DNA from 3 places in the Cellulomonas sp. P1_C4 genome. Region 1 is predicted to be linked to each of the others. Evidence: riboswitches for the same ligand, from Rfam matches in the RefSeq annotation. Region 1 holds a riboswitch; each other region holds the start of a gene.

Region 1 (2,256 bases):
GGCGTAGAAGTCGCCGATGCGGCCCTCGTAGGCGGCGACGGCGTCGGCGTGCTCGGCGTCGTCGTACGTCTCGTGGTGCAGCACCGCGGACTGGGGCAGGCGGGGCTTGATGCGGGCGTTCTCCGTGAGGTCCGGCCGCCCGACCACCAGGCCGAACGCGGCGAACACGTGCTGCGGCAGGTGCAGCACCTCCGCGACCTGCGCGGGACGGTTGCGGAGCGCGCCGATGTACACGGTGCCGAGGCCGAGCGACTCGGCGGCGAGCACGGCGTTCTGCGCGGCCAKGGCGGCGTCGACGAATCCGACGACCGCGGTCTCGAGGTAGGCCGCGCCGTCGGTCGGGGCCTCGTGCGCGGCCGCGATGGCGTGCGCGCGTCCGAGGTCGACCAGCCAGACGAGCAGCAGCGGGGCCTGGGTGATGTGGGCCTGATCGCCCGCGAGCGCCGCCAGGACGGCCCGGCGCGCGTCGTCGCGGACCGCCACGACGCTCCACAGCTGCAGGTTCGAGCTGGTGGCGGCGGACTGCGCGGCGGCCACGACGGCGGCGAGCTCGGCGTCGGTGACCTGGTCGGGCAGGTAGCGGCGCACGGACCGGTGGGCGAGCTGGAGCTCGATGACGTCCKAGGTCGCGACCTCGGCGGGTGCGGCACCGCCGTAGCGCGCGGCGACGGAGGACGGGAGGAGATCGACGGACAAGACGGTGCTCCGGGGTGTCGGACGTTTGCCCGCCGTGATCCGGCGGGCCGGGTCTTGCTCGGGAGCACCCCACGTCACCGAGGGTTGCTGCTCCGCCTGCCGAGCCAGACGGCGGAGCTCCTGACCTGCGCAGGAGGGTCGACTGCGCGTCGGGCGATGTCAACGATCGGGACAGCCTTCTCACATCCCGGTACACGGAAACCGGTGGCGGCCCATGAGACGACGCGGGGCCGGACGGGCGAACGCGTCTCGACGTGACGGGATTGAGACGGCGTGTCCACCTGGTGAGAAGGCGCGCGAGATCGTTGACGGGGCCACACGGCGTGCCTACTTTCGCCGCGGTCTCGAGCCCCGACGACAAGCCCTGGCTGGTCGGGCAGCAACCCTTCGCGTGACGGGGTGCTCCAGGTGACTACCCGGCACGGCACCCGCCGTGCAAGCACAGATGCGCCGGACCACTCCGGCAGGACGAGGACGATCAATGCGCGCCATCCCCCGGGCCGGGACATGAACCGCTACATCGGAGCCCGCCTCGCGCAGGCGCTCCTGGTGCTGTGGGCCGCCTACACGGTCTCGTTCGTCGTGCTCTACGCGCTGCCGGGCGACCCGGTCTCGCTGATGTACGGCAGCGAGTCGTCCGACGTGTCCCCCGAGCAGCTGGACGCGCTCCGGGCGCAGTACGGGCTCGACCAGCCCCTGCCGGTCCAGTACGTGACGCGGCTCGGCGCCGTCCTGCGCGGCGACCTCGGCACGTCGGTGGTCCTGCACCGCCCGGTGACCGGCCTGATCGCCGAGGCCATCCCGCCCACGGCGGCCATCGCCGTCGCCGCCTTCGTGCTCGCCCTCCTCCTCGGCGGCGGTCTGGCGATCGTGGCGACGCTGGTGCGCAGCCGCGGACTGTCGAACGCCCTGCTCGGGCTGCCCCCGCTCGGCGTGGCCATCCCGTCGTTCTGGTTCGGCCTGATGCTCGTGCAGTGGTTCTCGTTCGCGAACCCGATCTTCCCCGCGGTCGGCAACAAGGGCTTCGCCTCGATCGTGCTCCCCGCGGTGACGCTTGCGGTGCCGACGGCCGCGCTCATCGCGCAGATGCTCTCGCGGTCCCTGCGGCACAGCCTCGGCCAGCCGTACGTCGACACCGCGCGCGCCAAGGGCGCCGGAGCCACCCGCGTACACTTCCGGCACGCCCTGCGCAACGCCTCCCTGCCGGCGCTCACCGTGATCGGCCTGGTGATCGGGGAGCTGCTCGCCGGCGCCGTCGTCACCGAGACCGTGTTCTCGCGCGCCGGGATCGGCCGGCTCACGGCCACGTCGGTCAGCGCCCAGGACATCCCCGTGGTCCAGGGCATCGTGCTGTTCGCCGCGGCGGTCTTCGTGCTGGTCAACCTCGTGGTCGACCTGCTGTACCCGCTGCTGGACCCCCGGATCGCGCGGCGCACGCGGCCGACGAAGGTCTCGGTCCCGACCGAGGTCGAGGCCGACGACGTCGCGCCGGCCCGCCGGCCCGTGACGGCGGGGGTGTGAGATGACCGACCTCCTGAACGAGAAGCTGGCGCCCGACGA
Region 2 (2,256 bases), on a different contig from region 1:
GCCTCGACTTCGGGACCATCCTCATCCTCGACGGCATCGAGCGCCTCATCGCGCTCGCGACCCCGACGGCCTGAGCCGCCCACAGCCCCCGACACGCACAGAGGGCCGGCGTCGGTGTCGGCGGTCCCGGGCAGACTCGACGCATGACCTCGCAAGACGTCCCGCGCACCGGCCGCTGCTTCGGCGACGGCAACCCGCTCTACGAGCAGTACCACGACGAGGAGTGGGGCGTGCCCGTCCACGACGAGCACGCGCTCTTCGAGCGGTTCGCGCTCGAGGGCTTCCAGTCCGGCCTCGCCTGGATCACCGTGCTGCGCAAGCGGCCGGCCTTCCGCGCGGCGTTCGCCGGGTTCGACCCGGAGGTCGTCGCGGAGTTCGGCGACGAGGACGTCGCGCGACTCATGGGCGACGCGGGCATCGTGCGCAACCGCGCCAAGATCGAGGCCACCATCGCCAACGGGCGCGCACTGCGGGAGCTGCACGCCGCCGGCGGCACCCTGGAGCAGGTCCTGTGGTCGCACGCACCCGACCGGACCGCCCACGTCCGGCCCGTGACCTGGGCCGACGTCCCGGCGCAGACGCCCGAGTCCCGCGCGCTCGCCACGCAGCTCAAGTCGCTCGGCTTCCGGTTCGTCGGTCCCGTCACCGCGTACGCCGCCATGCAGGCCTGCGGAGTCGTCGACGACCACCTCGCCACGTGCCCGTCGGCCGGCGCGCCTCACCCGTCGGAGTGAGCGCTACTCCTGCCGGGTGACGCTGCTGTGCAGCTCTCGGAACCGGGTGTGACGCGGACTACAGTGCGGGCCTATGACGGAGATGCCCGACGACGACGCACGGCGCGATGCCGAGCGCGCGGCGGCGGAGGCTCTCGCGGACAACGTCGCCCCCGACGCCCGGACCCTCGCCGCGGTGCAGGACGGGCTGCTGTCCGTCCCCGCCGGATCCCCGACGTCGTGGTTCGACGTGCCGTCGCAGCGGAGCCGCATGCAGTCGGGGAACCTGTTCCCTCGCCGCCCGCACTGAGGAGGCTCAAGCCACCCGCGCACGCGCCGCTCCTCGCCGGTTGGACGGCGCCGGACACTCACGTCTCACAGGTCGAGCAAGGTTGCCCAGCATGTGATCGCCGGTCTAGCATCGCGCCTACCATCCAGAGCGGCCGAGAGACCTGGCTCGACGACGCCGCAGCAACCCCCCTCCCCGCCGAGGGTGTGGGTGCTTCCGCCAGGGACGATGGAGTGAGCAATGTCCCCGCAGACCACGTGTCCCCGCACCGCACCGGTGCCGACGACCGGACCGGTCGCGCCGTGAGCGCGGCCGCCGTGGAACCGCGCACGCCCGGCCTGCACGCCGCGCCGGCGGCCCGCCCGCAGACCGCGAACGACCGCCCGACGATCTCCTTCGAGCTCTTTCCGCCGCGGAACCCCGATGCGGCACCCCGACTCTGGGCGACCATCCAGGCGCTCGAGTCCGTCCACCCGGACTTCGTGTCCGTCACCTACGGCGCGTCGGGCAAGACCCGCGTCACCACGCGCGCGCTGGTCCGCCGGCTGCTGCGCGAGACGACGCTCAACCCGATCGCGCACCTGACCTGCGTCGGCACGTCGCGCGCGGAGATCACGGAGATCGTCGGGGAGTTCCTCGACGAGGGCCTGCGGTCGTTCCTCGCGTTGCGCGGTGACCCGCCCACCGAGCAGAGCGACTGGGCGGCCCACCCCGACGGTCTGCAGACGGCCGGCGAGCTGGTCGAGCTGCTGCGCGACATCGAGGCCCAGCGCTGCGCGGACAGCCCGTCGCAAGCGGTCCGGGCGAGGGTGCGCCCGCTGTCCGTCGCGGTCGCGGCGTTCCCCCGCGGCAACCACGCCACCGGCGGCACGCGCGCTCAGGACGTCGCCTCGCTCTTGGCCAAGCAGCAGGCCGGCGCCGACTTCGCGATCACGCAGGTGTTCTTCGACGCGGACGACTACCTGGGTATCGTGGCCGAGGCCCGTGAGGCCGGCGTGACCATCCCGATCATCCCGGGCATCATCCCGACCACGGACCCGGCCCGCCTGCTGCGGGTGCAGGAGCTGACCGGCGTCCCGGTGCCGGACAAGCTCCTGGACCTGCTGGGCTCCGCCGACGACGAGCTCGACCGCCACCGCCGGGGGATCCGCGCGAGCGTCGACCTGGTCAACGGCGTCCTGGACGGCGGAGCACCCGGCGTCCACCTGTACACGTTCAACCAGCACCATGCCGCACTTGACCTGCTCGAGGGTG
Region 3 (2,256 bases), on a different contig from region 1:
TGCACCGACGAGGGCCGCACGACGAACCCGTCGGCGATCTCGTCGTCCACCCAGGTGGAGACGAGCTCGGCAAAGCCCGCGGTGGTGCCGACGAACGACAGGGTCCCGGTGTCGACGCCCTCGAGCTCGGCGAGCATCTCGTGCCGGGCCACCGCGCTCGCCCGGTCCGGGCCGACGACGAGGTGCACGTCGACCAGGACGCGCACGTCGCGGCGGTCGCGACCCGCCGCGGCGACCGCGGCCAGCACGCGGAGCCGGGCCMGCGCGGCGTCGTCCGGACCCGTGGCCCGGACGCGCACGACGTCGGCGTGCCGACCCGCCAGGTCGAGGGCGGCGGTCGAGTCGGCACGCACGACGACCGGCGGCCGGCCCTGCGGGGGGCGCCCGGCGGCGGTGGACGGCTTCGACGCGAAGTGCACGCCGTCGTGGGCGACGAACCGGGGCCGCACGGGYGCGCTCTCGTCCCACCGGTCCCAGTGGCGCTCGACGACCCCGACAGCCTCCGCCGCGCTCCCCACTGCCGACAGCTCGACCGACGTCGAGCGCGGGCCGGCCGTCGGCACGTCGTCGATCCGGGTGTCCCAGCCGACCTGCCAGCCGGCGCGTCCGTGGCTCGCGTGGTCGATGGTTGCGATGGCCTTGGCGACGTGCGCCGGCGCGGTGTGCGTGGTGCCGACGGTCGAGACGAGGCCGATCCCGGAGGTGCGCKGGGCGAGTCGGGCGGCGACGAGGGCGGCGTCGAGCCGGCCCTGCAGGGCCGTGTTCCGGCTCGGGTGCAGCGCGAAACCGTCGTCGAAGACCACGAAGTCGAGGGCGCCGCGCTGGGCGACGGCGACCAGCTCGAGCAGGCGGGCGGCGTCGAACAGCCGCTGGCCCTGGGAGCCGTGGTCGCGCCAGGCGGCGGCGTGGGCGCCGGTGTCGCTGAGGTCGATGCCGAGGTGGGCGTGGCGGGTCGAGGCAGGCACGGGGGGTCCGTTCGTTCAGGCGGGAAGAGGGCGCGCGCTCCTCGCCGAGCGCAGCGGCGCTTCGGGGGTACGCGTCGCACGCCCCGGTCGCGGGGCGTGCGGAGGGTGGGTCAGCGCGTCAGCGGCGACAGAGGGCCGGACAGGAACGCGTCAGCATCGAACGGGTGGTGGCCCCGGTCGCGTCCATGGTCCGTCCCTTCGTCCCGGCGGTTGCCGGGGCTCGCATGTTGTCGACGGCGGGACAGATCCCGCCGTGACCAGGTCCTCACCCGGGGCACCCCACCATGCGGAGGGTTGCCATCCAGCTAGCCGGGGCTTCGCACTGGAAATCTTGACCTTATTGGTAGGGAATTTAGACAGGGACCGCGGGGGCGTCAAACATCGGACCACATCGTGAGATGGAATGTCCGACAGTCGGTCGCTTTGCCGGATCGTGCGCGGCAGGCGCACGATGACTTCTCGGGACGTCGTCGGCTGTCCCCGGGCGGAGGTGGGGCGTGGCACGCACGAAGGTCGCCGCCCTCGTCGCGACCGCGGTTCTCGTGCTGACCGGGGCGTGCTCGGGCCCGACAGACGTGCCGCCACCGGCACCCGTGGTGGTCGCCGCTCCGGTCGCCGTGGCCAAGGCCGCCGCTCCCGCGGTCCCCGCGCCGCCGCCGGCCGACCTCGCCGCGCTGCCGGTCACCGACCCCCTGCACGTCGTCGCCGGCCTGCCCGGCACGGACGGGCTCCCGCAGCGCGCCAACGACGACCCGTCGCTGGGCCGCTGGCAGACCGTCGTCGTCGTGCGCGACACCGCCGCACGGGTGGCACCCGCGGGCGCCGCCGTCGGCGTCGTGCCCGCGCTGACCCTCCAGGTCCGCACCACGCTGCCGGTGATCGACCAGCGCGGCCGGTGGCTGCGCGTCATGCTCGCCACCCGCGGCGCGCTTCCCAGCCAGGACGCCGCGCAGGTGAACGACCGCAGTGCGTGGATCGACGCCGCCGACACCGAGGCCGCCGGGACCGGCTGGACCGTCCAGGTGGACACGGCCGCGCAGACGATCACGGTCGACGACGGCGCGTCCACGCGGGTCTTCCCGGTCAAGGCGACCGGCAGCCCGGACAAGCCGACCCCGCACGTGCCCGGGTTCCTCGTCGGCACCCGATGGCTGGAGCCGGGCACGACCACTCCGCGCGTCCTGCTGCTCTCGACGCAGAGCGAGACGATGGACGACTACGACAAGGTGACGGGCACCTCGGCGACCGCGATCCACACGACCACGCTGCGCGGCACGGGGGCGGTCTCCAA

What was found. A riboswitch is a leader RNA that binds a small molecule or an ion and turns the genes downstream of it on or off. The one in region 1 is predicted to bind S-adenosylmethionine.
Region 2: linked by a shared signal. The riboswitch ahead of AC1DYZ_RS08485 (methylenetetrahydrofolate reductase) and the one ahead of AC1DYZ_RS19495 (ABC transporter permease) in region 1 are both predicted to bind S-adenosylmethionine.
Region 3: linked by a shared signal. The riboswitch ahead of AC1DYZ_RS16550 (LLM class flavin-dependent oxidoreductase) and the one ahead of AC1DYZ_RS19495 (ABC transporter permease) in region 1 are both predicted to bind S-adenosylmethionine.

What each region holds. Positions count from the first base shown of each region.
Region 1 covers NZ_JBFUAI010000034.1:10,931-13,186, reverse strand. The annotation lists gene AC1DYZ_RS19500 (nitroreductase family protein) at 1-696, opposite strand, end outside; SAM riboswitch class IV at 713-822, opposite strand; SAM riboswitch class IV at 1,037-1,144, shown strand; gene AC1DYZ_RS19495 (ABC transporter permease) at 1,204-2,217, shown strand; gene AC1DYZ_RS19490 (ABC transporter permease) at 2,219-2,256, shown strand, end outside.
Region 2 covers NZ_JBFUAI010000008.1:159,146-161,401, reverse strand. The annotation lists gene AC1DYZ_RS08500 (TetR/AcrR family transcriptional regulator) at 1-74, shown strand, start outside; gene AC1DYZ_RS08495 (DNA-3-methyladenine glycosylase I) at 144-734, shown strand; gene AC1DYZ_RS08490 (hypothetical protein) at 808-1,023, shown strand; SAM riboswitch class I at 1,141-1,237, shown strand; gene AC1DYZ_RS08485 (methylenetetrahydrofolate reductase) at 1,305-2,256, shown strand, end outside.
Region 3 covers NZ_JBFUAI010000021.1:27,578-29,833, reverse strand. The annotation lists gene AC1DYZ_RS16550 (LLM class flavin-dependent oxidoreductase) at 1-965, opposite strand, end outside; SAM riboswitch class IV at 1,184-1,302, opposite strand; gene AC1DYZ_RS16545 (L,D-transpeptidase family protein) at 1,463-2,256, shown strand, end outside.